2 regions of the Caldalkalibacillus salinus genome follow, and region 1 is predicted to be linked to the other one. Evidence: riboswitches for the same ligand, from Rfam matches in the RefSeq annotation. Region 1 holds a riboswitch; the other holds the start of a gene.
The links. Region 1 has a riboswitch for glycine ahead of JKM87_RS02470 (trimeric intracellular cation channel family protein). Riboswitches for the same ligand answer to the same signal wherever they lie in the genome.
Positions count from the first base shown of each region.

Region 2: it holds a riboswitch for glycine, as region 1 does, so the genes downstream of both, gcvT (glycine cleavage system aminomethyltransferase GcvT) here and JKM87_RS02470 (trimeric intracellular cation channel family protein) in region 1, are expected to answer to the same signal.

Region 1 covers NZ_JAERVL010000001.1:525,602-541,703, forward strand. Annotated here, with positions in the region: gene JKM87_RS02430 (Rrf2 family transcriptional regulator) at 1-283, opposite strand, end outside; gene JKM87_RS02435 (NAD(P)-dependent oxidoreductase) at 505-1,146, shown strand; gene JKM87_RS02440 (FAD-binding oxidoreductase) at 1,388-2,761, shown strand; gene JKM87_RS02445 ((Fe-S)-binding protein) at 2,763-4,166, shown strand; gene JKM87_RS02450 (FAD-linked oxidase C-terminal domain-containing protein) at 4,156-5,598, shown strand; gene JKM87_RS02455 (malate synthase G) at 5,685-7,883, shown strand; gene JKM87_RS02460 (IclR family transcriptional regulator domain-containing protein) at 7,971-8,735, shown strand; gene JKM87_RS02465 (L-lactate permease) at 9,029-10,771, shown strand; glycine riboswitch at 10,919-11,034, shown strand; glycine riboswitch at 11,038-11,190, shown strand; gene JKM87_RS02470 (trimeric intracellular cation channel family protein) at 11,375-11,968, shown strand; gene JKM87_RS02475 (helix-turn-helix domain-containing protein) at 12,249-13,037, shown strand; gene JKM87_RS02480 (NAD(P)H oxidoreductase) at 13,083-13,658, opposite strand; gene JKM87_RS02485 (VOC family protein) at 13,828-14,241, shown strand; gene JKM87_RS02490 (DinB family protein) at 14,278-14,787, shown strand; gene JKM87_RS02495 (helix-turn-helix domain-containing protein) at 14,914-15,468, shown strand; gene JKM87_RS02500 (Na+/H+ antiporter NhaC family protein) at 15,574-16,102, shown strand, end outside.
Region 2 covers NZ_JAERVL010000001.1:97,088-113,189, forward strand. Annotated here, with positions in the region: gene JKM87_RS00410 (DUF2626 family protein) at 1-223, opposite strand, end outside; tRNA gene JKM87_RS00415 (tRNA-Gln) at 519-593, opposite strand; gene JKM87_RS00420 (YqzE family protein) at 728-898, shown strand; gene JKM87_RS00425 (hypothetical protein) at 957-1,958, opposite strand; gene JKM87_RS00430 (YqhG family protein) at 2,222-3,031, opposite strand; gene JKM87_RS00435 (DEAD/DEAH box helicase) at 3,028-4,698, opposite strand; glycine riboswitch at 4,904-5,014, shown strand; glycine riboswitch at 5,018-5,115, shown strand; gene gcvT (glycine cleavage system aminomethyltransferase GcvT) at 5,222-6,322, shown strand; gene gcvPA (aminomethyl-transferring glycine dehydrogenase subunit GcvPA) at 6,438-7,787, shown strand; gene gcvPB (aminomethyl-transferring glycine dehydrogenase subunit GcvPB) at 7,780-9,249, shown strand; gene JKM87_RS00455 (lipoate--protein ligase family protein) at 9,334-10,164, shown strand; gene dat (D-amino-acid transaminase) at 10,344-11,186, opposite strand; gene JKM87_RS00465 (vitamin B12-dependent ribonucleotide reductase) at 11,628-14,195, shown strand; gene JKM87_RS00470 (cytochrome c biogenesis CcdA family protein) at 14,471-15,196, shown strand; gene splB (spore photoproduct lyase) at 15,525-16,102, shown strand, end outside.

The sequences.
Region 1 (16,102 bases):
TTTCATGTACACCAAATAACGCTTGATCTTGGACCACGTTGACCGCTCTATACACGTCTAGTAGGGTGATCTCGTCTAGTTCTTTGGCTAGTTCAGCACCGGCCACCCCAGGGCGGACCTTGACTAAATCGGCTTGCTTGAGCATGCCTATTATCTTTCGAATGAGAGCAGGGTTCGTGTTTACGCTCCCGGCAATAAAGTCAGATGAATTGACCCCTTCTTTGTTGACTTCTAATAGCGTTAATATATGAATGCCGACAGCAAAACGACTGCTGATGGACATATTCAGTCACCTTCCTTACACATATTAAAAAGAATGTAGATGTATCTATTCTCTTAGTTTCTCGTTCGCTTTTAGCTCTCCCTATTATACCTTAAAACGGCTTAAGGATATAAACTGACTTAAAATGTTGACAAAGGCTGACCCTGTAATTACACTTATTACATGTAATCATAATGGTTACAATTACAAAAAACAACTGTTAAGTGAAGGAGGATAATAAGATGAAGATTGGGATTATTGGCGCCAGTGGTAAAGCAGGGCGTCTTATTATGCAAGAAGCGCTCCAAAGAGGACATAACGTGGCCGCCATCGTGAGAAACGCATCCAAGGTGGAGGATCAACAGGTACAAATCTTAGAAAAGAACATTTTTGACTTGAAGTCCGAGGATATTAAAGAGTATGACGTCGTCGTCAATGCATTTAATGCCCCATTCGGAGAAGAGCATCAACATGTAGAGGCGGGTAAAGTGCTAATTGAAGCACTTAAGGGCGCCTCTGAGACGAAATTAGTTGTCGTGGGTGGCGCTGGAAGCTTGTTCGTGGATGAAGCTCAAACGACGCGCCTCATGGATACACCAGAATTTCCAAAAGAGATTTATCCGACGGCTTCTAATGCGGGTAAAAACCTAGAAGACCTGCAAAACACAAGTGGTATGCAATGGACCTATATCAGTCCTGCGGCGTTCTTTAACCCAGACGGGAAAAGAACGGGCACATACCAAAAAGGAAAAGACCAACTGATTGTCAACTCAGAAGGAGAGAGCTATGTCAGCTACGCTGACTTTGCCATTGCCGTTTTAGATGAAATTGAAAATCCACAACACCTAAACGAACGTTTTACCGTTATTAGCGAAAAGGAGTAAGTTATAAGCTGGTAGGTAGCGTCGTACGCAGAGCCTCCCCGTACACAGAGCTGACAGGAAGGGGCCTGATACGCAGAGCTGACGAGCAGGCCTTCATATGCAGATAAAAGGTGAATGAAGAGATACGAGGAATACCATTGGCTTTTGTGCTAGTGGTATTTTTTGTTTGGCTTCTGTCATAAAACCATAGCAGCGGATGTACATATATCACATAGCCCCTTTTTAAGAAACGGTGTTTCGTATGACAAAACACAAAGGAGGTGTCGTGATGGTCACAGCCCAATTATATACCGCACTCCAAACTCACTTTCCGCACATTAGTATAAATGAAAATCTCGAATCCCCGTCCGTGTATGGAAACGATGGCAAGGTGACCGTTTATCCTACCACTGAGAAAGAAGTCCAATGTGTCCTGCAGTATGCCCACCAACATGGCATGAAGGTAAACGTCAAGGGTGGTGGGACCAAAAGCGGATGCGGCGGCCTGGTCCAAACGGCCGACATATTGTTATCCTTAGAACGCATGAAGGGCATCGTTGAGCATGCGGTTGGGGATATGACGGTCACCGTCAAAGCAGGCACGACATTTTACGAACTGCAACAGTATTTAAGTAAGGATTATCAAACGGTGCCTTGTGATCCCGCCTGGCCGGAAAAGGCTACTATAGGGGGCATCATTGCCGCCAACGATAGCGGTCCTAAGCGATTGGGATATGGTTCCGCCAGAGATACTGTCATCGGATTGCGCGTCGTTTATCCGGATGGCAGAATCATACGCACAGGTGGCAAGGTAGTGAAGAACGTCGCCGGTTACGATATGAACAAATTGTTTATTGGGTCTATGGGCACGTTAGGTGTCATCACCGAAGTCACGTTGAAACTGCGTCCTGTACCCAAATATGAAAGCGTGACCCTGGTCGCTTTCCCTCAAGGTCGGACAACGGATATCCACTCGTTGATCACAGCACTACAAGACACCCACATTGAACCTGTTTCTTTAGAACTTTTTAATCCCACACTCGCGCGACGATTAACAGGGCAAAGGCGATGCACACTCGCCATCAGTTTCGAAGATAACGCAAGCGCAGTGCATGCTCAAGAGGCACTCCTCCAAGACCTCCTACCACCGACAGCGTCTATCTCTGTCCTTACACAAGAGCAAGCTCGAGCCTGGTGGCAAAAAGTCTATGCCCTTCAGCCGCATGGTGCTGAGTCTAAGTCCTCGCCCTCTGATACGCTTTCTGATCAAACTGATGCCGTGTTAAAAATTGGCGTAAAAGCAATAGATGTCATCTCGTTTCTCCAGGACATAGACCAAGCCGCAGTCATCAATGAGTCTTTAAACATTGAAGCGCATGGAAGTGTAGGACACGGTTTGTGTCTGACTATGCTTAATGGAGATACATCGTCTGTCCTCAATGCTATCCATGTGATTCGTCAAAAGGCCATCGACCGAGGCGGTTATACCGTCGTCAAACATTTGCCGTTTGCTCTGCGCAGACAAATCGATGTCTGGGGTGATCCACCATCTACTTTACCGCTGTTACAAGGCATTAAATCGAGCATTGATCCCAAGCGCATACTGAATGATCAGCGATTTGTAGGAGGGATTTAAGATGAATAATCAGGCAAAAGACGAGGAACGTACTGTTCATTCTAAGTATTCCCTGGGCAATTACCTGTGGAGAGACCCGCCTGATGAGAATAAGTGGGCGGACTGTGTCCATTGTGGTATGTGCTTAGAATCCTGTCCCACGTATGAGCTAACCGGGCAGGAACAGCACTCGCCTAGAGGGCGCGTGCATCTGATCAAGTCTGTTGCAGAAGGCAAAATCGAGGTCAATGAGTCATTTACGGACCCTATATTTGAGTGTCTTGATTGCCGAGCGTGTACAACGGCGTGCCCAGCCGACGTTGATGTCGGTGGCTTAATAGAGGAAGCACGAGGTCAGATCCGCCAGGCGATGCCTTTAAAAGGGTGGAAAAAAATGGCTAACAACTTATTCTTGCATCATCTGTTTCCTCATCCTAGGAGACTCAATACCCTAGGCAAGCTCTTAAAATTTTATCAGCAGAGCGGGTTAAGAACCCTAGTGAAGAAAACAAAACTCTTACACATCATGCCCTCCCATCTGATCAATATGGAAGCGGTCATGCCTGAGATAGGAGGGTCCGTACGTGACAGATACAAGGGGCAAAAAGTCATTCCTGCTGAAGGGGAGACGAAGCACGAAGTCGCCATGTTAACGGGGTGTGTGATGGACGTCATGTTCGGGGATATCAATCAATCGACGATCAATGTCCTCACGCGAAATGGCAATGCTGTGACCGTCCCCGAAAATCAGACCTGTTGTGGGGCCCTTCATGTCCATGCTGGAGAACGGGAGATGGGGCGAGCATTGGCTAAGCAAAACATTGAAGCCTTCGAGGAAGCTGAAAAGGTTATCGTCAATGCAGCCGGGTGTGGGAGTATGCTGAAGGAATATCCGGCACTCTTTCGAGAGGAGCCGGGGTGGCGAGAGAAAGCGGAGCATTTTGCTCAAAAAGTGGAGGATATCTCTCAGTATCTACATGACACCGGCTATCAAGTGCCCCGCGCCACCTTAAATGAAACACGCTTAACGTACCATGATGCCTGTCACTTGGCACACGGGCAAGGGATTCGTCAAGAACCTCGAGAGCTCCTTCTCGACATACCAGGGGTGGAGATGGTGCCCATGGCTCACGCTGATCGTTGCTGCGGAAGCGCTGGCATATACAATATCACCAACCCTGACACAGCAGGTGACGTTTTAGATTTGAAAATGGACACAATCCCTAGGGACGTCGAATGGATCGCAATGGGTAACCCCGGATGTATGCTACAAATGGCGGTGGGTATACACAAATACGGGCGAAATCAGAGGGTGGTGCATACCGTCCAACTTCTAGATTGGGCTTATCAAAAAGAGGACGGACAGGAGCAAACCAACAAATGGGTGCCACACGATGAAAAAAGGGGGGAAGGGCGTGCGTTTTAAAAGGAAGTCAAAAGATCCTCATATTCAAAACCTAGCGGCGATCGTCGGTGAGCGTCACATTCTGTACAAAAAAGAAGACCTCCTCGCTTATGACTGTGACGGTTTCACCATTCACCGCCACCTCCCTAAAGCGGTCGTGTTCCCTCAAAATACGGCAGAGGTCGCTCGAGCGGTCAAATACTGTCATGATCATGACCTTCCGTTCCTGGCACGCGGCGCAGGTACAGGGCTAAGTGGTGGGGCTGTCCCCCTAAACGGTGAAGTGATAATCAGCCTGGTGCGAATGAAGCGTCTACTCAGTGTTGATGTGGAAAACAGGCAGGCGGTCGTAGAGCCAGGATTTGTTAATTTAAAGCTGACACACGCCGTCTCAGATCAAGGCTACTATTATGCTCCTGACCCGTCTAGCCAGTACTGCTGCACGATCGGTGGAAATGTGGCTGAGAACGCGGGTGGCGCTCACTGTCTTAAATACGGGGTGACCACGAATCACATTTTAGGACTCGAAGTGGTCTTACCTAACGGCGATGTGATCGCGTTAGGCCAAAACGGGATTCCTGATGAGCCCGGCTACGATTTACTGGGGCTACTCACAGGTTCCGAGGGGACACTGGGTATCGTCACCAAAATCACCGTACGGATTCTGAAAGAACCTGAAGCGAAAAAGACGGTGTTAGCCTATTTTGACAATGTCGCCGATGGGAGCCAAGCGGTATCGGACATTGTATCGGCCGGTATCGTCCCCGCCGCGCTTGAAATGATGGATCAGGTCGCCATCGAAGGTGTCGAGGCCGCAGCGTTCCCCGTTGGGCATCCCAAGGATATTGAAGCCCTGCTTTTAATTGAAGTGGATGGCATCGCAGCGGGGATTGAGGAACAAGTACAGGAGATATTGGAAGTATGTCAAAAGCGACAGGTACGAGAGGTAAAAGTGGCCCAGGACGAACAGGAGAGGGCGAGATGGTGGGCTAACCGGAAGACAGGGTTTGGCGCCATGGGGGCTATCTCTCCAGATTATCTCGTCCAGGACGGTGTCATTCCGCGTAGCAAGTTACCTGAAGTGTTACAGAAGATTAATGAAATCAGTGAAGCTTACGGCCTGCGCATCGCCAATATCTTTCATGCCGGTGACGGTAATCTGCATCCACTCGTCCTCTTTGATGCCAGAAAGCCGGGAGAAACGGAAAAGGCCCTAAAAGCGGGCAGTGCCTGCTTACAGGCCTGTGCCGATGTAGGAGGCACGATCACGGGTGAACATGGCGTTGGTATTGAGAAAGTAGATGAGATGCGTATGGTGTTTAACGAAGAGGAGATCAACGCTCAAACGGATATAAGAGACGTGTTTAATCCCAAGGGGCTATTAAATGCGGGTAAGCTTTTTCCCACACCGGGGCGTTGTGCAGAGGTCAAGCAGGAAGCAAAATCGGTGTAATCCCGTTAGTGTGCATGGGTGCAATAAGCGACAGAGTGAATGAGAGAAATCTTGTAGTCATATCTTTCAGAATGGAGGAGAAAAAGATGACAACGTATGTTCAGGTGGGTCAACTACAGGTCGCAGAAGACCTTTATCATTTTATTAATAGAGAGGCATTACCAGGGAGCGGGGTAGACCAAGCTCAGTTTTGGCAACGATTTGAAGCCCTAGTACGCGAGTTAACCCCCATTAATAAAAAGCTTTTACAGCGGCGGGAAGAGATACAAAACAAGCTTGATGCTTGGCACAAAGCAAACCAGGGCCAGGTTCAAGACGAGGCGTATCGGTCATTTTTAAAGGAAATCGGCTATCTCGAACCGGATGTTGAGGGTTTTGAGATCACCACATCCAATGTGGATGACGAAATAGCGAAACAAGCAGGACCGCAGCTGGTCGTTCCTGTCAACAATGCACGTTACGCTTTAAATGCGGCCAATGCTCGCTGGGGGAGTCTGTATGATGCGTTGTATGGCACAGATGTCATTAGTGAGGAGAACGGAGCAGACAGAACGACGTCCTATAACCCTACGAGAGGTGACAAAGTGATCACCTACGCACGCCAATTTTTAGACGAGATTTTCCCTTTACAATCAGGCTCCCACAAGGATGCACAGCAATATGCCGTCAAGGAAGGCACTTTACAGGTCACTTTAGATGACCAATCGACAGTGAAACTCGAAGATGAATCTGCATTTAAGGGCTATCAGGGGGAGAGCGATTACCCAACGGCAATCTTATTAAAGAACAATGGCCTGCACATTGATATACAAATCGATCGCACACACCCTATCGGGCAATCCGACAAAGCCGGAGTCAAAGATATCCTGATGGAATCGGCCTTGACGACGATAATGGACTGTGAGGACTCTGTCACCGCTGTAGACGCAGAAGATAAAGTGGGGGTTTATCGGAACTGGTTAGGCCTGATGAAAGGGAATCTCACATGTACGTTTGCCAAAGGAAATAAAGAGGTCACGAGAAAACTCAACCCTGACCGCACGTATACATTGATAGACGGATCAACGCTGACGCTTCCGGGACGTTCACTGATGTTTGTTCGAAATGTTGGTCACCTCATGACCAACAATGCGGTGCTAGATCACAACGGTGAGGACATACAGGAAGGGATCCTAGATGCCGTTGTGACAAGTCTTATTGCTAAGCATTCACTGCTGGAAGGTCAGAGCACCTATCAGAATTCAAGGGAAGGCGCCGTGTACATCGTCAAACCGAAGATGCACGGGTCTGACGAAGTGCAGTTCGCCAACCTCCTCTTTGACCGCGTGGAGGATATGCTCGGATTAGATAGACATACGCTGAAAATTGGTGTGATGGATGAAGAGCGTCGCACCTCTTTAAACTTAAAGGCGTGTATCAAACAGGTGAAAGAGAGAGTGGTGTTTATCAACACCGGTTTTCTAGATCGGACGGGTGATGAAATTCACACATCCATGGTAGCAGGGCCCGTCATACGGAAGAATGACATGAAGACATCGAAGTGGCTTCAGAGCTATGAAGCCTCTAATGTCAATATCGGGTTACAGAGCGGCTTTAGAGGGCGAGCGCAAATCGGTAAAGGCATGTGGGCTATGCCTGATCTTATGGCGGACATGATGAAGCAAAAGATAGGCCAACTCCATGCGGGGGCCAATACAGCTTGGGTCCCTTCACCGACGGCGGCCACTTTACACGCGCTCCATTATCATCAAGTCGATGTCCATGAAGTACAAGAAACTCTCGTCAACCCCGACCAAGATTATCGCAGAGAGCTTTTAGACATCCCTCTCGCCACTGAAACAAACTGGTCCAGTGATGAAATACAAGAGGAGTTAGACAATAACGCCCAAGGCATATTAGGCTACGTGGTACGCTGGGTGGCGCTCGGCATCGGGTGCTCGAAGGTCCCTGACATTAATCACGTCGCGCTCATGGAAGATCGGGCGACATTACGTATTTCTAGCCAACACATGGCAAACTGGTTACAGCATGGCATCGTCACAAAAAAACAGGTGCTTGACACGCTTAAGCGTATGGCCAAAGTCGTAGATGAACAAAACGCGGGTGACCCAGCCTACCAGCCCATGTCCCTCGATTATGAACGATCCATCGCTTTTCAAGCCGCCTGTGACCTCGTATTCAAAGGTGCTGAGCAGCCTAACGGCTATACAGAGCCCATTCTGCATCAGAGAAGACTTGAAGCAAAGCAAAGAGCAGCAGAACAACGGTCATCATCGTTTAGCTAAGTGTCGTCCTTAAGTGTAGTATCTAGTATGACTTCTTTTGTCACACTGTTGGACGAAGCACCACATAAAGCAGGGAGATGAACACTTGTGCCAAGAGAGAATATGGTTAAGTCCGTAGGTCGAGCGCTAGATATCGTTTATCTCATCAGCTTGAAAAAAGAGGGCCTAGGTGTCACAGACATTGCCAATCAGATGGATATTAATAAGAGCTCCGTATATCGTCTTTTATCCACACTCGTACAATACGGCTATATTGAGCAGGATACGGAGACAGGAAAATACAAACTGGGTTATACATGCTTGGAACTCAGTGCGAGTCTATTAGAATCGATCGACTTAAGAGCGGAAGCCCAACCCTACTTAAGGAAGCTAGAAGAGGAAACGAATGAAGTGATTCACCTTGTGGTTTACGATCAAGGGGAAGTGGTTTACATCGAGAAGCTAGAGGGCAATGAAACCCTGCGTATGCATTCCAAGGTCGGCAAGCGGGCGCCCATGCATTGTACCTCGGTCGGTAAGGCTATCCTTGCCCATCTGCCGCCCCAGGCTGTCATAGATATTCTAGAGAGAAAAGGCATGCCTAAGCATACCGAGTATACGATGATCGATAAGGATGCGTTTATCAAAGCGTTAATAGAGGTAAAAAAGCAAGGCTACGCACTAGATTTAGAAGAGAATGAATACGATATTCGCTGTATCGCTGTCCCCATTTTTGATCATGCTAGGCATGTCATCGGTGCCGTTAGCGTATCAGGTCCCTCTGTGAGAATGACTCATGATAGACTTGAGCAGCTACAGCCTTTGATGATTGAAACCGGTCAACACATTTCTAAGAGACTTGGTTTAAGGTAAGCTCGAGAGCTAGCGTTGTCCCGAACGACGCTAGTTTTTTTATACAGGTCACCAGAAGAGCTAGTACTAATGTTAAGGCCAGGTGCATACAACATAATAAGGCATCATGGCGTGATCACGATTATCCAGTACTCATTTACCGCTTACATTTTTCTAAAAATTCAAAAAGTGGTGGTCGTGTAGGGTGGCTTCATAATGAGTCAACTTGTGCGACGAGGAAGAAACGAGGTTTCTTCATAACAAACAAAGGAAAGGATGTTTGACATGTTCAATGAGAAAGGAGCGTTTGACTTATGAGTACGGGAATGTTGGCTTTCTTATCACTTCTACCGATTTTAGTGGTGGCTATTTTTCTTGTCGGGCTCAGGTGGCCGGCAAGTAAAGCGATGCCGATTTCATATGTGGTCGCTGTTTTACTTGCCCTTTTTGTATGGCAAGTACCCGGGGCGAATGTAGCTGCCGCTTCAATCAATGGTCTCGTGGTAGCTGGTACTTTACTGTACATTATCTTCGGGGCTATATTACTCCTGAATACATTGCAGGAAAGCGGCGGTCTTAAAACCATCCGCCGAGGGTTTACCGATATCTCACCAGACCGGCGTATACAAGTCATTATTATTGCTTGGTTGTTCGGTTCTTTCATTGAAGGGTCGGCTGGGTTCGGGACGCCGGCAGCGGTAGCGGTCCCATTACTGGTCGGGTTAGGATTCCCAGCCATGGCCGCTGTCGTTTCAGGCATGTTAATCCAAAGTACACCGGTGTCATTTGGTGCTGTAGGAACTCCGATTCTAGTCGGTGTCCAATCGGGGTTAGACCAAGCCGGGATTACAGACAACCTACTCGTCTTAGTGACGGATATCGGAGCAAAAGTGGCCCTGCTTCATATGGTGGTCGGCACCTTGGTCCCCTTAATTGTCGTCGCCTTCATGACGAGATTTTTTGGCAAAAATAAGTCTTTCTCAGAAGGGGTTAAGGTGTGGAAATTTGCCTTGTTTGCTGCCTTTGCGATGACCCTTCCTTATCTCATTGTGGCTAACGTCTTAGGTCCTGAATTTCCTTCCCTGGTCGGTGGTTTAGTGGGGCTCTTAATCGTCGTGACGGCTGCTAAAAAAGGTTTCCTCATGCCATCGAAAGAGGAAGCGTGGGACTTCGAAGCGAGATCGAAGTGGGACCCCGAATGGACGGGAAGTATTGAAATTAAAGATATTGCTCATAAAAGCGGGCACATGAGTATGGTTCGAGCGTGGTCCCCTTATATCCTTGTAGGGTTGTTTCTCGTGTTAACCAGATTAGAATCCCTTCCGTTTTTAGAGTGGATGCAGGCTTGGACGGTGTCTATCCCCAACATGTTTGGGACAGAGATTAGTGCCAGTTTTCAACCACTATACTTACCGGGGACGATTTTTGTGATCGTATCACTCATCACCTACTTTGTTCACGGTATGAGTGTAAGCGCATACAAGAAAGCGTGGGCTCAATCCGGTCAAACGATGATTGCAGCGTCCACAGCCCTTATATTTACCGTCCCCATGGTGCAAGTGTTCTTAAATTCTGGTGGGGGTGCAGCAGGCTTTGAGGGCATGCCGATTGAGCTGGCCAACGGTGTGGCCGCTCTGGCCGGTGAATACTGGCCTCTGTTCTCATCCTTTATCGGAGGCTTGGGCGCCTTTATAGCAGGGAGTAACACCATCAGTAATATGATGTTTTCACTCTTTCAGTATGACGTTGGTTCTCAGATTGGGGTAGACCCGACATGGATTGTGGCGCTTCAAGCGGTTGGGGGTGCAGCAGGAAACATGATCTGTGTGCATAATGTTGTCGCAGCGTCGGCCGTTGTCGGCTTAGTGGGTAAGGAAGGCGCCGTTATTAGAAAAACGTTAATCGCGTTCCTCTATTATGCACTGATGGCCGGTTCGATCGGGTACGCCATCGTCTGGTATGCACAAAAAGGTTTATTCAATATTGGGTCCGGCATCGCTGTAGCCATGGCCATCGTTGCTATCTATATCATAGCGACTAATCATAAAAGAGTTTAGCAGATGTAGGAGGATAAGATTAGGGCGCATACGAGTAGAGGGTGAGGCTCATCAGTATCTATCAAACAAAAATATTAAATTATTGATTGACAAACCAAGCCTTACTCCCATAGTATAAATTGAGTGAAGAAAAAAGAATACGAGCGGATGATAACTGTGGGAGAGTACGAGTGGACGGCTAGTGTTGCCCATTCGTCGCCGAAGGAGCAAATCTCTAAAAGATAAGAGATGAATCTCTCAGGTCAACAGACTACAGTTGGACGCAGCTCTGGAGAGTGCTTGTGAACAGTTTAATGAGCTGACTCGCAAGCCACCCAAGGGGTAGGCCTTTTACGATGGTTTGTCAATGATCATGGTTCACATATAGCAGATGATGTGAGACCATATAAAAGGCTAAACTTTCAGGTCAAAGGACAGAGAAAAGGGTTCATGAATGTGATGATGACACCTTTTTTTCTGTCCTTTTTTGCGCTTTTATTTAATATCAAAATCATACCGTTGTGAAAACAGAGGTTTTATCTAGTGGTGGTGTCCGACTTAACAAATTTTCTTTGAAGGTTGCGATAACACGATAATCATTCAACAGCTGAGGAGGTTTGTACCATGGTTTGGGATGTATTGAATGTGATAGGAACGATCGCTTTTGCTATGAGTGGCGCACTTGTAGCCATGGAGGAAAAGTATGACATTGTGGGCATTTATATTTTAGGGTTTATCACCTCCTTTGGTGGAGGCGCCATTAGGAATTTATTTATCGGGATTCCGATTACAGAGTTATGGCAGCAAACAACCCTATTTACCATCGCAATAATCACAGTCACTGTTATTTTTGTTCTACCGCGTCATATTATGGGCCATTTACGCAAATGGCATATTCTTGATGCTGTCGGATTATCTGCCTTTGCTATTCAGGGGGCTATGCACGCCTTAGCGATAGAGCTCCCGTTAGTAGCCATTATGTTTGCAGCCGCTATTACAGGTGCGGGTGGGGGGATCCTGCGTGATGTTCTTGCCCAGCGTAAGCCTTTTGTACTGAAACAAGATATTTACGTGTTATGGGCTGTCTTAGCTGGTTTCGTTATTGGCATGGGTTGGGCCACTGCACCTTATCAGTTGTATCTCTTGTTCGGATTCATCGTCTGCTTAAGATTAGTATCCGTTAAGCACCAGTGGGCACTCCCCACACGAGCCGTTTAACGGCTATAACAGAGGCTAGAGTACAATTGACCACGTCACCGTCTAAGAGTCATTAATCAGAAAGGATAGCAGAATAAACATCAATATATATTTGATTTGGATATGTTTCTCGGAAGGAGTTGTAACCCTTTTATCGAACATATCTATATAACTCATTAATCAGTTTTATATCTGAACGGAAAGTGGGGCAAGACAGCGTCACGATCCGTTCTCATCTGTTTATCTTTTTGTGCTTTTATGTTTCATACAACATGTTCGGTATAAAAGGTGGCGTATAACAGTGAAAGGTCCCTATCCAGAAATACAGGCCGTGATCGCTTATATCCATGAGCAGATACACGAGCCGCTTGCCCTTCAGGATTTAGCTAAGTATGCGGGCTACAGTCCGTACCATTTTTCACGTATCTTCAAAGAGCAAATCGGCTTGTCTCCGCTATATTACGTGTCCGCCTTACGTTTACAAAAAGCGAAAGATTTACTTCTACAAACCAACCTGAGTGTACGGGATATTGGACTAGAGATTGGGCAACAAAGCTTAGGTACATTTACCACTCGTTTTACGGATAGAGTGGGTGTATCACCTGCACACTTCAGACAGTCCCAATTACAGACGGATCAACAACTACGTTCTCTACAAAATCTCACCAGATGGCATGCGCAAAAGCCCCATCATGATCCCACGATTGAAGGGACGATTCATACGGAGACGCCTTTTAAGGGGATAGTATTTGTTGGATTGTTTGCTAAGCCCATTCCGGAAGGGTTACCTTTGTATGGCACCATCGTTTCTTCTGAAGGCCACTTTGTGCTTCCTCATGTCCAACCAGGAACTTACTACTTGATGGCCACCTCAGTCAGTTGGGGGATGCACGCCAAGGATATCCTGCTCCCTCATCAGACACTGAGAGGACGTTCAAGATCACCGATTACGGTTAAACCTACGGGTAAGGTCCCACATCAGAACGTCACCCTTCATCCACCAAGATTAGGAGACCCCCCCATCTTAATATCACTGCCACTACTTATGTCTAGATTTCTAAGTCGGTTTAACCATGGACAGCAAATATAATTTTATATGGAAAAGTTTATCTACTTGAAAATTAAACATAGGCGCTTAAGCTTTAGGATAATTTAACCCTAGCTTGTACGCTTGTGTTAATAGGTCTTCAATGTGCTCCTGTGTCGGATGTATCGTTTGGTAAAACAATTCAAACTTTGAACTTTTAATACCGACATAATCTGCTAAGCCAACATTAAAATAATGTGTCATCATGTCATCGTAATGACGTTTCGTAAATCGCTCTACAGGCGCGCCTGCTAAACTTAACCACAACACGTGCTCATGTTGAAGTTTGTTCGGGCCATAGGCGAAACCATAGTTGAAGACACGGTCGATGTACCCCTTGAGCATGGCTGGCATACTCCACCACCACAGAGGAAAAACAAAGGCTAGTGCATCATGTTCCGCTATGCGAGTCATTTCTTTTTCAACCTCAGGTGAGAAGTGTTGGACGTCTGCGGACCAATCTGGCTCATCCGCCTCCCATAATACCGGGTCAAAACCACTACGGTAGAGATCTAAGACCTCGGTTTTGTGCCCTGCATCCTCTAGTCCCTTTACCAATCGGCTGGCCACAGAGAATGTGAGAGAATCTGTTCTGGGATGAGTCACGATCGTTAATACTTTCATTTCAACCACTCCTTCCATTTTTTACATCTCTTCTTAGTTTACTACGACTCTCTACATGTTCATAGTATAACCGCTCAAAAACGCAATTCAGAAGAAATCTGTCTTTCGCGGTAGTGCTAGAATTAATATTGAAGTACAGAGTAAATAAAAATAAAGGAGGACTAAAACGATGGCGTTACAAGCGGACAAGATTTTTGTTAATTTACCGGTCAAGGATTTAGAGAAAACGAAAGCATTTTACTCCAGTGTGGGGTTTGCCTTTAATCCTCAATTTTCAGATAATAAAGCGGCGTGTATGGTGATTAGTGATCATAACTACGCCATGTTACTTCTTGAGGAGTACTTTCAGACGTACACAAAGAAGGAGATATCTGATGCAACAACGAGTACCGAAGCCATCTTAGCGATAACGGCTGAAAGTAGGGAGCAAGTAGATGAGATTGTAAACAGGGCATTGGCAGCGGGTGGAAAGCATTCAATGGACCCACAAGATCACGGCTTCATGTATGGTTGGAGCTTCCAGGACCTAGATGGTCATATGTGGGAAGTCATTTATATGGATGAAAGTGCCGTTCATTCTTAATGGCACTCGTCAAAATATTAAACTGGAGGGATACGAATGAACAAAACGGTGACGTTAAGTGACTTACTGTTAAAAGAGTTTAAGCATGAAGTAAACACCTCACGACGAGTACTTGAGTGTATACCCGAAGACAAATTATCTTGGGCGCCACACGAAAAGTCTATGACAATGGGACAACTCGGTTATCATATTGCTGTTATCCCTGGTGTCCTCACAGAACTTTTCACCGAACAAATGCTTGAACTGCCTGATGTTACCTTTCCACAACCCCAATCACTTTCCGAGATTCTATCAGCTCTAGATCAGGGTGAAACAGCATCAATCGAGAGGCTATCCTCATGGGATGATGATGATTTACAAGCAGTATGTCAATTAACACAAAAGGGAGAACCCTTTTTCACTGAATCGAGATATTTCATGCTCCGCTCAGTGATGCTCAATCACTGGTTTCACCATAGAGGACAACTCGTCGTATACCTGCGTCTATTAGATATACCTGTTCCTGCTGTCTATGGGCCAAGTGCAGACGAAGACCCCAGTCTTTAATCGCCATTTCTTACTATATGAATAAAATATCTCAGGCTCCTTTGCCAATCTGTTCAATAAACGATAATATAGAGAAGAAAACAAGGAAACTTTTAATAGTTGATAAGCTATAGCCAACCAAGTGAGATGATGAATCGTATGGACATTGGTGCAAAAGTGAAGACCCTAAGATCCGAAAAAGGCTATACCCTACGGGAGTTTGCTGAGCAATGTAAGCTTTCTCCTAGTTTGGTCAGTCAGGTGGAGCGTAACGCGACAAGCCCCTCCATCCAGACGCTGATCAAAATGGGAGAAGTCTTAGGCATTCCCGTGGGCCGCTTTTTTGAAGAGGCAGAAGAAGCACGGAAACAAAGTGTTGTGCGTAGGGAGCAGAGGAGAAAGCTCGAACTTCCTGATCATATCCCCGTATACGAGTTGTTAACGCCCGCTCACATGGATGGTGACGTACGGTTGTTACGTGTGGTGCTTGAGGCTGGTCAGTACTCATCTTCGGAAAAGGTCGAACACCACGACACAGAGACATGCTATGTGTTGAGTGGGGAAGTACACGTTGTTTTTCCTCATACGGAACAAAGGTTATACGCAGGGGATACGATATCGTTTCGCTCGACAACGCCTCACCAGTTTTATAATCCCGGGCTAACGCAAACAGAGTTACTTCTGGTGATCTCATCTTTATAGCAACTTTTATTAGGAATCTTTTCATATAGAAGGTTCCTATTTTTGTGATCTTTTTGTACAATAAAATTAAACAATGTACAATATTTATATACAGGAGGGGTGTGCTTGAAGCGAGCCATACTCACTTTCGTCTATTTGCTGGGAAGTATTGTCACCTCTGCTATTTTAGGCATTCCTTTAGTGCTTGGGTTTGCTGTAGGGTTTTGTTTTATTTTTCTACTCGTGTTGAGGACGGGTGTTTCACTGAGGGAAGGCTTAGGTATTTGTTATGCTGGTGTACGAAAAATTAGGCCTGTCATGTCTATCCTCGTTCTCATCTCACTTTTAATCCCAGCATGGATTTTAAGTGGCACGATTCCTACCATTATCTATTATCTCACAGGTTGGATACAGGTAGAATGGATTGTCCTGTTTGCCTTCGTTTTATCCGCAGGCACATCCTACGTGATTGGCACTTCCATTGGCACTTTAGGTTCTCTTGGGATGATTATTCTAGGTGTGGCTGTATCGGTTGGGGCCCCTGTCCCCATCGTCGCAGGCGCCCTCGTGTCTGGCGCCTTCTTTGGTGACAGAACCTCTCCTTTATCTTCTATGGTCCACCTGACAAGCACAACGGTTGAAGAGCATGTACGTG
Region 2 (16,102 bases), 430 kb from region 1:
ACATCATAAACGTTGTGTAATATGTAAATCCAACAAAGAATAAGACGAGGTAACCAGCGAAAATATAGATATAACCTCTCTCAGAGAAATTCATATAGCTAAGGGCTAAGAATATAACGGTTTGAGCAAAAAATAATAAGGCCATTCCTTCCATATGTCCCACGAGTGCTAATATAGCGGTTACGGCCGTCCAAAATGCAAAGACGCGATACATACGTGGCATGTTGTTTTTCCTCCTTTACATCTCTCACCAGCATAGATATTCCTATTATAGATGAGTTTTTGGAGCTTGTAAACGTATATTCACAGAAGAAATAATGTCATATTTCTGAACAATCGTTGAAGCACGAAAGCACACAGGCATCCCAGTTATGAAGAACATAAGGCTGGGTATATGCTTGCTGTGTGGGTGTGTTGTGTGTGTTATCTTTAAACCGGAGGGACTTGAATGTTTTTATGTATGTTTATAGCTGTGACCACACCGGATGTGATTCCACTATTCCTTTCCAAAAAAGAAATGGCTGGGAAGACAGGATTCGAACCTGCGCATCACGGAGTCAAAGTCCGTTGCCTTACCACTTGGCTACTTCCCATCGACATTTTTTAGTATGGACGCTAACGCGGAATATATACACAAAAAACAAAGATTAATTCAAGCCCCACAGGATAAATCATGATGAGGGTGGCAAAAATATAAATAAGTAGCTAGGAAAGGATGTGTCTCTGTATGTCTTTTCAAGACCTGGTCAAATTTATGACCCAGGAGTTCGTTCAATACATGGATACACCAAGAGACGAGCGACTGAGGCAGAAGTCAAAAAACAAACAAAAAAACTGGAGTCAACAGTGGTTTGGGGTTATCCCAACCGCTATCAGTATGTTATTTAAACGTCATTAACTTTAAGGGTGATGGAGACTTAGCGTATCGCCCTCATGGTCAAAATCATGCCTTGACCTTATTTAGTATCAGTCTCAATGGACGTAAGATACTGTAACCCTAAGTAGCGAATACCTGCATCCTCTAAACCAACGAATAACGTCATAGGCTGTTCCGTTCTCTCTTTTAAGTGAGTGGGACCCTGGTCCAGATGGGGCGTCCCTTTTTCCCAAACATGAAAGCCAACGACATCATATATCGCTCTAACTTGAGGTAGGATATAAGTGTCTAAATAAGTCACCGTATTAATCGTTGCATCAAATATAGCGGCATCGGTGACCGTATGGTGTATGTCATGCTGTGATAAGTCCTCTTTGTCAACTTCATCCATTGGGGAGCCGTTTATATCGCTTACGGAACCCGATATTTTAGCCATACTAGTCCCTTGGTCTTTGTCCACACGGTGTACCTTCTGTAAAAGGTCAACCTTAGCGCCCTTTGGTTTATCCACAACGATATCCGTTTCAATATGTTCATAAGCCTCATGCGTGAAGAAATCATGTAGGACGTTATCTACCTCATATCCCCAAAACAGCCCAGCATAAAGGATAGGCCCTGAAGATTCGTAAGGCTCTTCTAACCAACCTTGGAGTGACTGTTGGTATTGTTGACCGTATTCCATTAAGACAAATTCATGATGATCGTCATCTGCTTGTCCGACGATCAGATAACCAACTTCCTGACCTTTATTCACCAACAGTACGACCCATTGGCGACTCCCTGGCCCCATTGGGTACGAATCCCAATTTGCCTGCTTCCAGCTCGTAAACTGCTCATCTTGATGGGCGATCTGATCAATCCACTCCTTAACTTGTTGTTCAAATCTATCCTCCCAAGGTCCTTGAACTGTATGAGTGTCTTGAATGAATGGCGCTGTTTCTTCAGTGGTGACTGGCTCCTCTATCCCTACTTGATCTTCTTCGTCAACGGTCTGTGATACAACAGCGTGGGGGACGAAGATGATACCTAGAATGAGAATGCCTATAAAAAAACTGATGGCAAAGCGTGGTTGGCTCATCATGAGTTCCGTCACTCCTTCTCATTTCAATCTTTCATACGTTAAAAACAATGCGCTAAAAAACAAAAAACTCCTGTCACGCATCATAGCTGTATCACAGCTGAATAGGGTAGGACAGGGGGCGCATGACAGGAGGGGGAGAAAAACAAAGTACTGGCAAGAACACATGGCTGTTGTCTGTTTAACTTACCAGTGTATGCTCATTGTATCGCGTTTATGTTCAATTTCTTGTAACTCCATGTCGGGTGAGATTACACTATTTAGCACTAGTTTTCTCGAAACATCGTTATTGGGTGGGTTTGGAGGTAGATGTAGCCGACATTTATCGGGTTCACTTCTATCCGTGGACGGTAATATTCTACCTCCTCTAATCTCGTATCTAGAGTCGCGCGTGTCTCTTCACTAGCATTTTCAAAGAAAGAAGTAATCAGCCCACGCTCTTCATCAAGACGCTTATTCGCTTCTTCGGCCCATGTCGTATCCTGGCTCTCTAAAAAGTCGTTAATATGGTCTTCAATGCGTTGAATAGCAGAGTTTAAGGAGAAGATGGGCCGTAGCGTGAAATGATAATCAGGAATCTTTGGAGATAACGCGTAATGTTCTATTGCTTTGTCAAACTGAGTCATCATTTCTCCGTTAAATAAATTAAAACCTAAGGGATAATAAATATCTTTTTTTTGGTCGCTGATAAAGGAAATGCGATAATTGATGAACAACCAGGGAATCAGCCCTTGTGTACGCCTCGATTGATCAACAACTTCGTACAAGCGAATGAAGCTACCGTTCTTCTTCGCTGATTGAAAGATTTGGTGTAGACGCCAGCAACCGAACTTAATCAGTTCACCGCGCACGTGATCGGGTACATTTTCATCGTCTAGTACGAAGGTCAGTTGCTGTGGTTGAGGTTCGGCGCCCGTTTTCTCTACAAACATCCAATAATAAGGACGGTTGGTAATTTCTTTGTCTACATCCACCGTAAGCTGTGCCCGGATATAAGTCGGGTCCTGTTCTAGAATCGTACATCCTGTTTCACGGAAAAAGCGCTCGATATAAGTGTACATCTCTGATTGATTCATGGTAACGATAACTCCCCTCGATCCCCTTGATCCGTTTTGCTTTGTTTGACATCCTCTTGAATGCTCTGGATATACTGTGTAAAGTTTTCTAGCTTAATTTCAACCTCTTTGTTTGAATCAGACTCTAAAAAGATATCCGTTAGGCTATCTTCGATGGAGTGCTTGAGCTTCATCTTGTCGATAATTTCGTCCAGCTCTCCAATGACCATCTCAAAGAGATTAATTTTCTCATAAAGAAGAAATAGTATATATTCTTCAATCGTCCCTTTGGTGGACAGGTTGTATATATGCACGTCTCGATTTTGGCCTAAGCGGTGTATTCTACCGATACGTTGCTCCACGCGCATGGGGTTCCAGGGCATGTCATAATTGATAATGTGGTTGCAGAACTGCAAGTTAATGCCCTCTCCACCAGCCTCAGTGGCGATCAGGACTTGAGCTCTTTGCTGGAATAATTCTGTCATCCAATCTTTTTTATTACGTTTGAATCCCCCTCTGAATGGGACAGACGTAATGCCATTTTCATATAGGACTCTTTGTAAATAGTCCTGCGTCGCACGATAACCAGTGAAAACAATGACTTTATCGTCAATCTGCTTAATCAATTCCATCATTTTTTCAGCCTTAGAGTGTGTATTGATGGCTTTAATCAAGCTCATTAAGTCCCATATTTTTTGTCTCATGGGTGAGTCTGGCGCACTCTTCTGATACATTTGATAGAGCGTGAGGAACGTGGCTTCGCGACTGCTACAAATTTCCCTTTGTAACGTAATTAAAGAAAAGGCGTTGCTAGCCCCGTTAGTTTGTTTATATTTTTCTCGTACAAACGAGGTCACTGCATTGTAAAGTTTACGTTCAGGCTCAGATAAGTCGAGCTGGATATTATTCACATAGCGTTTCGTGAAGGCAATGTCCCCATCCTTACGCATGTTGCGAATCATGACTTTTTCCAACAGGGCATGCAGTTGCTCGTTGTTCTTAGACTCTCTTTTACCTTTGACATAGTTTTTACTGAAGGAAGCTGTGTTCCCCAATATGCCTGGGCGAAGTAGAGAGACGAGATTAAATAGCTCTTGTATCTCGTTCTGTACCGGCGTGGCCGTTAAGAGTAAGCAATATTTCTTTTTCAATTGGTTCATGAATTCGTAGTTTTTAGATTTGCTATTCTTTAATTTATGAGCTTCATCCACGATGATCATGTCGTAGTCCTGCTCTAGTACATGATCGCGATGCGGAGGTCGCTTAGCCGTATCCATTGAAGCCACTAGAATGTCGTACTGCTTCCACATGTATTCTTTTTTTTGTGCCATAGCTGGGATGGCAAACTTTTGTGTCAGCTCCCTTGTCCACTGTATGACCAGTGAGGCAGGGACTAAGATTAAGGCTTTCTTTACGAGTCCACGCACCATATACTCTTTTAAGATCAGGCCAGCCTCTATCGTTTTTCCGAGTCCTACTTCATCGGCCAATATTGCTTTGCCATGCATGTCCGTGATCACTTTTTTAGCCGCTTCAACCTGATGGGGGAACGGCTCTAACTGAGGGAGATGACGAAGACATTCGAGCGTGTCGAAATCCGAGATCATTAAGCTTTTTTCTGCCTGTAAAGCGAGATCAAATAACGCTTGTTTATCCCAGGGGCCATCGTTTTTTATTTTATGCTGCATTTCAGGTAACCACTCGTGATTAAAATGCACTGGAATATTCACGCTAACACACCCTTTATTCAAAGTTTTTGTCTTCTGTTCGGCCTGGGCTTCATGCGCTTAAAAAGAAGTGGAAATCGCAAGAGAATAATGATAGGATAGAACTGTGAAAAATTTGACGTTTAATGTCTAGTATGGTCAAGAAAAGTAAATTGAATACGGGCGAATGATTGTAAGGGGAGAGACTGCGAAAGGCCATCCATACCTTATCGTAGCGCCGAAGGAGCAAGCCCTCATAAGGGGTGAATCTCTCAGGCAAAAAGACTCTTACAGGACGCACCTCTGGAGAGCGCCTCCTTAAAGAGGCCACCAAAGGGGAAACCCTACTGTTGACAGTCATTGCTTCATAGGGGTAACTCTCAGGTACAACGGACAGAGTATACACTTGGATACAATGTATACGTCTGTCCTTTTCTTTTGTCTTGATTTTGACCATTAAAAAGCTAAGTGAATACATATATTCATCCTATTTGGAGGTGTAAGAATGGCAGAATTAAAGCGTACTCCTCTGTATCCGGTTTATGAAACATACGGGGCCAAAACGGTTGACTTTGGCGGCTGGGAGCTACCTGTACAGTTTTCTAGTATCAAGGAAGAACACCATGCTGTCCGTACAACAGCAGGGTTGTTTGACGTCTCGCACATGGGTGAGGTTGCAGTAAAAGGACCTGACGCTTTTAGCTACCTACAGAAGATGCTCACCAACGACGTGTCAAAACTCGTGGATGGTAAAGCACAGTACACGATTATGTGCTACCCAGACGGAGGGACAGTGGATGATCTCATTCTGTACAAAAAAGCAGACCATGATTACTTAATCGTCATCAACGCGGCGAATATTGACAAAGACGTTGAGTGGCTACAGAAGCATGTTGAAGGTGATGTGGAAGTAGAAGATGTCTCTCATCAATACGCACAGGTGGCCATGCAGGGTCCTGTAGCAGTAGACGTCTTACAACAGTTAACGGACGAAGACCTGAGCGCCATTACATTCTTTAAGTTCAAAGATCATGTTCAATTAGCCGATGTCAATGTTCTCATGTCACGTACCGGTTACACCGGTGAAGATGGGTTTGAAATTTACGTGGCACCGGAAGATGCGCCCCACCTATGGGAAGAGATTCTCAAAGCGGGTGAAGACAAAGGGGTTATCCCATGTGGTTTAGGGGCAAGAGATACGTTGCGTTTTGAAGCTAAACTACCGTTATATGGGCAAGAGATAACAGCCGATATCTCACCGATTGAAGCGGGACTCGGCTTCGCTGTCAAAACGAACAAATCGGAAGACTTTATCGGTAAGGATGTATTAAAAGAACAGAAAACGAATGGTGCACCAAGAAAACTAGTGGGTATTGAGATGATTGAACGTGGTATCCCTCGTCACGGTTACCCCGTGTACGTGGAAGATAATCAAATAGGAACAGTCACTTCAGGGACTCAATCTCCAACGCTGAAAAAAAACGTAGGCCATGCGCTCTTAGATCAAGCATACACAGAGATAGGGCAAGAAGTATCTGTGCATATTCGAAACAAACAAGTTAAGGCCCAAGTGGTACAGACACCATTTTATAAAAGACAGAAGTAACCTTTGAAACGGGTTACTGTCATGCTAATGACAGAAAGCCCTGAGCAAGCCATAGGTTAACCTTTTGCCACGGTGAGAGAGACCGTCGCAAGCAGACAAAGAGGAGGGGTTATGGATGAAGCATCGTTATCTACCAATGACAGACGTCGATCAACGAGAGATGTTAGAAGACATCGGCGTCTCTTCAATAGAAGACTTATTTGACGATATTCCTAAAGATATTCGTTACAACGGAGAAATGAATATATCCGCTTTAGATGAAACAGCATTGACACGTTATATGATGCAGCTCGCTAACAAGAATGCTGATACGTTGACGTTCACGTCCTTCTTAGGGGCAGGCGCCTATGATCATTACATCCCTAGTGTTGTGAATCATGTGATCTCCCGTTCAGAATTCTATACGGCTTATACGCCATATCAGCCGGAAATCAGCCAAGGGGAGCTTCAGGCCATATTCGAGTTCCAAACGATGATATGTGAGCTGACGGGCATGGACGTCGCCAACTCCTCTATGTACGATGGCCCAACGGCCTTAGCCGAAGCGGCAGCGATGGCCTCCGGGATCGGCAAGCAGAAAAAAATCGTCGTTTCTGAAGCTGTACACCCTGAAGCACGAGCGATCATCCACACTTCAGCTCAAGGTTTGGGCTTAGATGTAGTAGAAGTACCCGTTCGAGCTGGCGTAACGGACCTTGTTGCTCTAGATCAAGCGGCTGATGAAGAGACGGCAGCGGTTCTCGTTCAGTATCCGAATTTCTTTGGGCACCTAGAGGATCTAGCACAAGTAGAACGAATTGCCCATAAACACAAGGGATTAATGGTCGTCAGTGCTAATCCGCTAGCCTTGGGTACATTACAGCCCCCAGGTGCGTTCGGTGCGGACGTTGTGGTTGGCGATGCACAGCCGTTTGGCATCCCTACAGCATACGGTGGACCCCATTGCGGCTACTTCGCAGTGAGAAAGAAATTGATGCGTAAAATTCCGGGTCGTTTAGTGGGGCAAACGAAAGATGACACAGGTCAAAGAGGATTTGTATTAACGCTTCAAGCCCGTGAACAGCATATCCGCCGTGAAAAAGCGACTTCTAACATCTGCTCTAACCAGGCTTTAAACGCGATTGCAGCTTCGGTGGCCATGACAGCCTTAGGTAAAAATGGTGTGCAGGAAATGGCCATGCAAAACATCCAAAAAGCGCAGTACGCTAAAAAGCAATTGCAAGGCATTAACGGGGTGGAGATTCCTTATGATCAGCCATTTTTCAATGAGTTTGTCATTAAACTTAATCGATCAGTGGAAGATGTCAATCTCGCGCTACTTGATAAAAAAATGATAGGTGGCTACGACCTCGGTCGAGATTATCCAGATATGGAAAATCACATGCTGATTGCCGTAACGGAAATGAAAACGAAAAACATGATTGACCAATTTGTACAGGAATTGGAGGCGATCCTTCATGTCTAACAGCAATGAGAAGGCACTCATTTTTGAAATGAGTAAAGAAGGGCGTATAGCGCACAGTTTACCGCAAAATGACGTGCCGGAAACGGATGTCACTGATGTGATCCCGCCCGAACTACTTCGTGAGACACCTGCAGAGTTACCTGAGGTGTCAGAGCTCCAACTCATGCGTCACTATACAGCGTTATCAACACGTAATCATGGTGTCGATAGTGGGTTTTACCCTCTCGGTTCCTGTACGATGAAATATAATCCAAAGATCAATGAAGACGTTGCCAGGTATCCTGGTTTTTCTCGTATTCACCCGTACCAGCCTGAAGAAAGTGTGCAGGGCGCCCTAGAAGTGCTCTACTATCTACAAGAAGACCTCAAGGAAATAACGGGGATGGATGAAGTGACATTACAACCCGCAGCTGGGGCACAAGGTGAATGGTCTGGATTAATGATGATTCGCAAATATCATGAATCGCGAGGCGAAGGGGAGCAACGTACCAAGGTCATAATCCCAGACTCAGCACACGGCACAAATCCGGCCAGTGCGTCTGTTGCAGGTCTTGAAACGATAACGGTCGCTTCTAACGAAAAAGGGCTAGTAGACCTTGATGCGCTCCGTGAAGCGGTGGGCGCAGATACAGCAGCGCTCATGCTCACAAATCCGAATACGTTAGGGTTATTTGAAGAAGAGATTACTGAGATCGCACAGATTGTTCATGAAGCGGGCGGCCTCCTATACTACGATGGTGCAAATGCGAACGCCATTTTAGGTATCGCGCGCCCTGGTGATATGGGCTTTGACGTCGTACACCTTAACTTGCATAAAACATTCACCACGCCACATGGCGGTGGGGGACCAGGCGCAGGGCCCGTTGGTGTGAAGCAGGCACTGATCCCATTCTTACCTAAGCCGGTTTTACGGAAGGAAAACGACCGCTATACGTTCGACCATGATCGTCCAGAGTCTATCGGTCGAGTGAAGGCATTCTATGGTAACTTCGGGATACTCGTTCGTGCCTACACGTATATCCGAACGATGGGAGGAGAGGGATTACGTCAGGTTTCTGAGCAGGCCGTCTTAAATGCCAATTATATGCTGCGTAAGCTAGAGAACCATTATGACGTCCCATTCAAACAACATTGTAAGCACGAGTTCGTTTTATCAGGCAAACGTCAGAAGAAACTAGGCGTCAGAACATTAGATATCGCAAAACGTTTATTAGACTTCGGTTATCATCCACCAACGATTTATTTCCCATTAATCGTAGAAGAGTGTCTGATGGTTGAACCTACGGAAACAGAAACGAAAGAAACCCTTGATGAGTTTATTAACGTTATGATAAAAATTGCAACAGAAGCTGAAGAGGACGCTGAAAAAGTACAAGATGCGCCTCATACAACCGTTGTAGGTCGCCTTGACGAGGTCACTGCAGCGAGAAAACCCGTTTTACGTTGGGACAGAGACGCTTAGCATGATAGACTGAGAAGGTAGGCCATGATAGGTCTACCTTTTCAAATGACATCAATCACTTCCATTATGATAACAGGTGAGTATATGAAAGAGATTAATTGGCGTTTCATAGACACAGGTAAACAAGACGCTGCCACTAACATGGCTATAGATGAAGCGATACTCATGGCCCATAGTGAAGGCCTCGTTCCACCAACGATACGTTTCTATACTTGGCAACCAGCCAGTGTGTCCATAGGATATTTTCAAAAACTACATAAAGAGATTGACCTCGATCAGATTAAGTCTTACAATCTAGGGCTAGTGAGAAGGATGACGGGTGGTCGAGCCGTTCTCCATGATGACGAACTGACTTATAGTGTAATGATATCTGAGAAACATATGCCCACGTCAGTGATTGAAGCTTATAGACTGATCGGTGAAGCCTTGCTGCATGGTTTTAAGGCATTAGGACTTGAGGCTTCATTCGCTATACCTGATCAAGCTGCCCAACCACGCCATATCAAACAAAACAGATCTGCCGTATGCTTCGATGCGTCATCCTGGTATGAGCTTATCGTTGAAGGGCGTAAGGTGGCAGGGAGCGCCCAAACGAGACAAAAAGGCGTTGTGCTACAACACGGGTCTATTCCTTTATCCTTTAATCTAGATATGCTCTTTGACGTGTGTCGCTTCCCAAGTGACAAAGTGAAGCAGCGGATGAAGGAAGGTTTCAAAGATAAAGCCGTCGCTATCAACGCATTAAGAACCCAGCCTGTTACGATTCAAGGTCTACAAGACGCTTTTTATACCGGTTTTGAGCATACGTTACAACAATCTTTGCGAAAAGAAGATCTCACCCTGTACGAGCGAGAACTGAGCAGGCATCTCATATTAAATAAATACACGCAAGAAGAGTGGAATCACAGAAGATAACATGATCTTTTATCGTTTGATGACATTTTACTAGGGCCGTGTGCGTCTTTTATCTTGACGCCGGGGATCAAGCGCGTTAGGATAGCTATTGCGTCAAAAAAATGAAACTGACATGTTTCAATGATTCATCCTTTTCGTGGAGACTTAACAGTAAAAGGGGATTTGAAAACAGGCTATCTCTAGACAGCCTGTATTTCTTTTTCAAACGCTTCTTGTAGTTTGACCGTAAGAGGGCCTGGGATACCAGGTCCTATATCCTGGTCATTCACGCGTTTTATGGGCATAATCTCACTCGTCGTACTGGTGATAAAAACTTCATCAGCATCTAAAATCTCTTCTGTGCTGAAGCTTTTTTCATACACCTCGAGTTGAAGTTGCTGACAAAGTTTAAGCACTTTTAGACGCGTGATGCCATTCAAGATGAGATTAGTGGCGGGGTGAGTGTATACCTTGCCATTTTGAATCATGAATACGTTAGACGAGCTCCCTTCAGTGACCGTACCGTCTCGGTGTTGGATCGCTTCAAAAGCGCCGTGTTCAGAAGCGGTTTGTTTCGCTAAAACATTGCCTAGTAAATTAAGGCTCTTAATGTCGCAACGTAACCAACGGCTATCGTCTATTAAGATAGCATTTACACCCTGTTGCATGTCTTCTGTGGGCCTTGGCATGTTTTTAACATAAGCCACCATTTGAGTGGGGACATCCGAGGAAGGGAAACCATGATACCTGGCAGCCACTCCTCTCGTCACTTGTAAGTAAACGATCCCGTTTAGTATGTCATTTCGTTGTACCAATTCGTGCATATCACGTGCCAAGGTATCTCTGCTAACGGGAAGATGCATCTTAATTTCATTTGCACTGCGTTCTAGACGTTGTAGATGAGCATCAACCTCGAATAATTGCTGGTCATAAATGCGGAAAACCTCATAAATTCCATCACCAAACTGATACCCTCTGTCTTCGATATCAACATGTATGGTGTCCCGTGATTTAAATTCACCGTTATGGTAGATCCAGGTCATGTCAAAACCTCCATTTGATGTGACTAAATTTTGTTCTATTTTACATGAAAAAAATAGATAAATCTTCTTTTTTAAAAAGAAAAATGTATTGAATCGCAAGGTTTTATGGGGGTCGTTTTTGGCAAGTCACGAAAAAAAGTAAATTCAATAAAAAAAATGAGATAGGAAGAGGATACGATGTCTCAGCGCAAAAATCGGAGAATTTTTAAGTTGACGAGGTGGGAAAGATTTGTTCAAAAACGCAATATGTAGTGCTCTAAAAAAACTTTAATACAATATATTGTTATAACCATCAGATTATGATAAAGTATACTCATTCACAGTTATGATACATGTCTAAAAACGCAGCCTATATCTGATCGTTTTAGAACACAATGGACAAGCCATGATGAACGTGAAGCATGTTTGGCCATTTTTTAATTTGAAAAAGGGGGAGATTGTGTGGGCACAACACTTGTTCAGGATGAGTTAAACATTGCTCAACTAAATGAAGATATTAAGGTATTTCCGCAGGTACATCCCATTCAGCCCGGTATGAATCGCCAATTAGAAGGGGTATCTAGGCTCGTGATGCTAGATCGGTACGCCTTTAAAGATATAGAAAAGAAGACATTAAAAGTTGGAGATTTTGTTGTCTTAACAATTAAAGATGATCCTAAATTTCCAGCTCGGGGATACGGTTTTCTCCAAGAGCTGAACGAAGAGCAAAAAACAGCTAAAGTTAAAGTGGACGAGGCTTTCCAAGGTGTGATTGAAGATCCTGCGGAAGCTGAAAGTGGTGTCGTTGAGGTGACGATCGATGTCATTGAGAAACCACTGGAGATTTTTTATGAGCAAATTGCGGCGAGAGTGGCCACAGGACTGTCTGCAGTTGAACAAATTGAAGCTGATCGCAAGCGCGCTTTTGAAGAATTCTATCATGAGTTAGTACATATGAATTTTGTTCCAGCAGGTCGTGTCCTTTATGGCGCAGGGGCTGGTACAGACGTTACTTTCTTCAATTGTTATGTTATGCCGTACCCGCATGATTCTAGAGGAGGTATTGCCGATCACCGTAAAAAAGTGATGGAAATTATGAGTCGCGGTGGCGGAGTAGGCACAAACGGATCAACGTTACGCCCAAGAGGTTCATTATGTAAGGGTGTCAACGGAAAATCTAGTGGGTCCGTCTCTTGGTTAGATGATATAGCCAAGCTCACACACTTGGTTGAACAAGGAGGTTCCCGTCGCGGAGCACAGATGATTATGCTTGCTGACTGGCATCCGGACATTATTGAATTTATTATATCTAAAATGCAAAATCCTAAAGTGCTCCGCTTTATCGTAGATAAAACGAATGATCCTAAAATCAAAAAGCTCGCTAAAGATAAATTAAAATTCATACCTTTAACCGGTACGGAAAGAGACATGTATGAGCAGATTATGAGGATGAACCGTGAAGGAACGGATTCCCCTTTCTCAAAACAGATTGTGGAAGAGGCAGAGCAGAAGTTGGCGGACGGAGGAACATATGAAGTGAACAACCCTGAGTTTTTAACTGGGGCTAATATCTCTGTTTGCTTATCTTCCGAATTTATGGACGCCGTTGAACGAGACGCTGAATATGAATTGCGTTTCCCAGATATTGAGAACTACACGCCAGAAGAGATGGAGATATATAACCAAGAATGGCAGGCGTGTGGAGATGTTCGCGAATGGGAGGCAAAAGGGTTTAAGAGTCGAGTTTATAAGCGTATGAAGGCCAAGGAGCTTTGGAACTTAATCAACATCTGTGCTACTTATTCTGCCGAACCGGGCATCTTTTTTATAGATAATGCTAATGACATGACGAATGCCAAGGCTTACGGCCAGAAGGTTGTGGCCACGAATCCTTGTGGGGAACAGCCGCTTGCACCTTACTCTGTATGTAACCTTGCTGCCGTCAACTTAGCAGAAATGGTGGACAAAGAAACCAAAACATTTGATTTTGAGAAGTTAAAGCAGACTGTGAGAGTAGGCGTCCGCATGCAAGATAACGTCATTGATGCCACACCATACTTCCTCGAGGAGAACACACATCAAGCAAAGGGTGAACGTCGTGTAGGTCTTGGTGTGATGGGCTTACATGATGCGCTTATCTACGAGGAGAAAGTATACGGCTCGCCTGAAGGGAATGCTTTAGTGGACAAGATATTCGAAACGATGGCGACAACTGCATATCGTGAATCAGTTGCACTCGCAAAGGAAAAGGGAAGCTTTCCATTCTTAGACGGTGAGACAGAAGAAGATAAGCAAGAACGCCGTCAAAGATTTATTAACACGGGATATATGCAAAAGATGCCTGAGGATATTAGACAAGACATTTTAACCCATGGTATCCGCAATTCACATCTTTTAACGGTGGCGCCAACAGGATCAACAGGAACGATGGTCGGTGTATCCACGGGGCTTGAGCCTTATTTCTCCTTCACATATTATCGATCTGGACGTCTAGGTAAATTTATCGAGGTTAAGGCAGATATCGTTCAAGAGTATCTAGAGCGTCACCCACAGGTCGACGCGAACGATTTACCGGAATGGTTTATCTCAACGATGGAGCTGACACCTGAACAGCATGCCGATACACAGTGTATCATTCAGAAATGGGTGGATAGTTCTCTGAGTAAGACCGTTAATGCACCGAAGGGCTACTCAGTTCAACAGGTCCAAGCGGTCTACGAACGCCTCCATCGTGGTGGAGCAAAAGGCGGTACTGTCTATGTGGATGGGTCTAGAGACGCGCAAGTGCTTACCCTAACGGCTGAAGAAAACGACGTGAATCAAACGGACAGCCTATTTGAGAGCTGGGAGATTGAAGAACAGCCAAAACAATACGTCTTAGATACGATCCCAGAGTTACAATCAACGAACGTGACGTACGGTACGGAAGTGGGAGAAACGTGTCCGATCTGCCGTAAAGGGATCGTTGAGGATGTTGGTGGCTGTAACACGTGCACAAACTGTAACGCTCAGCTGAAGTGCGGCCTATAAGCCAGAGACAAAAATAAAAGGAAGAGAGGATGAGCAGAGTTACTGCTCATGACTCTCTTCCTTTTTGAGTTCCTATACCTTCCCTACTCCGATCCTGTATCAATGTATGGTGTCCATATAATTGTCACCTTTTATATTTCTGAATTTCAGGTTCTTCGTGTACAATGTTACTAGAGATGGGGACATGAGTCACAGCTTACATACGTCTACGTCGTGTGCAGTAAAAGCATTTTAAAAAACGTCGTCGATTCATATATAAAAAGGGGGCATACGTCATGGATCCAGCTGATATTACGATATGGATCGCTTTCGCTGCAGGTGTTTTATCTTTTATTTCGCCCTGTACCTTACCTTTATACCCTGCATATCTGTCTTACATTACTGGCGTATCAGTAACGGATATTAAAATTAACCACACGGGTAAAATCCGTTTGCAGATGATGGTACACAGTATATTGTTCCTGTTGGGTGTCTCCACCATATACATGACTTTAGCTTGGAGTGCTAGCTTTATCGGTGTGTACTTTCAGACTTACCAAACCCTGATTCAACAGATAAGTGGAGTACTGATATTTATTATGGGGCTTTTTCTACTCGGGGTTTTTAAGGTCGACTTTTTAATGAGAGAACATCGTTTGCAGTGGACAAAAAGACCAGTGGGGTATATAGGATCAATATTTATTGGAATGGGGTTCGCGGCAGGTTGGACACCGTGTATAGGGCCAATTTTAACCGTAATCCTCTCGTTATCCCTACAAGATCCAGCCAGCGCAACAAACTATATGATTATGTTTATATTAGGATTCGCCCTGCCATTCTTTTTGCTTTCATTTTTTATTAGTTCAACGAAATGGATTATTAAATACAGTGATCTGATTATGAAAATCGGTGGTGGGGTCATGATTATCATGGGGATTCTTCTGTATACAGACCGCATGATCGACATCTATATATGGATTAATCGACTGATTGAAGGAACGTGGCTCCAAAGATTAGGGTAAGACGAGAAAAGCTAAATTTTTCAATTTAAAAAGGATGGCCCCGATAAAGGAGGCCATTCTTTTTTTTGTATGCGCAAGAAAGGGCAGTTGTTGCACAATGACAGATATTGTGCGTCATGACTTCGCGTTCTTTGCTCAAAATAGAAATACAGGAAAATGCCCGTTTTTAATCAACATTAAAAGGGGTGAAGTAATGGCAACACCAACAAAAGATCCACAGAGGAAGCAAGATCTAGAACAAGGAGAACAAGCCACAACGCAAAAAGATGAAAAGACACAGCAAACCAATAATGGCCAAAAGCCTCGCAAAAAAAGAAAGCCGAAGCCCATGCCAGCCTTTGAACCGGACTATGTGTTTTTTGAACCAAGGGCCTTAGAGTATCCATTAGGCCAGGAATTAATGGAACGCTTCAAAGAACAAGACGTCCCGATTCAAATGACAACGTCGCACAACCAAGTGCGCGGGATACCGGGTGATACACCCACGGCTGCATATCGTAACGCTAAGCGGACCTTTGTTGTCGGGGTGCGTAAAACACTGAAATTCGATACGTCTAAACCGTCGGCGGAGTACGCTATCCCTTTAGCCACAGGCTGTATGGGGCATTGTCATTATTGTTATCTACAGACCACACTCGGCGCTAAGCCCTATGTTCGTACGTATGTTAATCTGGATGACATATTTGAGCAGGCTAAGAAATATATTGACGAACGTGCCCCGGAGTTGACACGATTCGAAGCGGCATGTACCTCAGATCCTGTTGGGTTTGACCACATTACCCAATCATTATATAAAGCGATTGAGTTCATGGGACAACAAAAATACGGAAGACTGCGCTTTGTGACCAAGTATCATCACGTGGATCATTTACTTCAGGCGCAACATAATGGTCACACTCGCTTTAG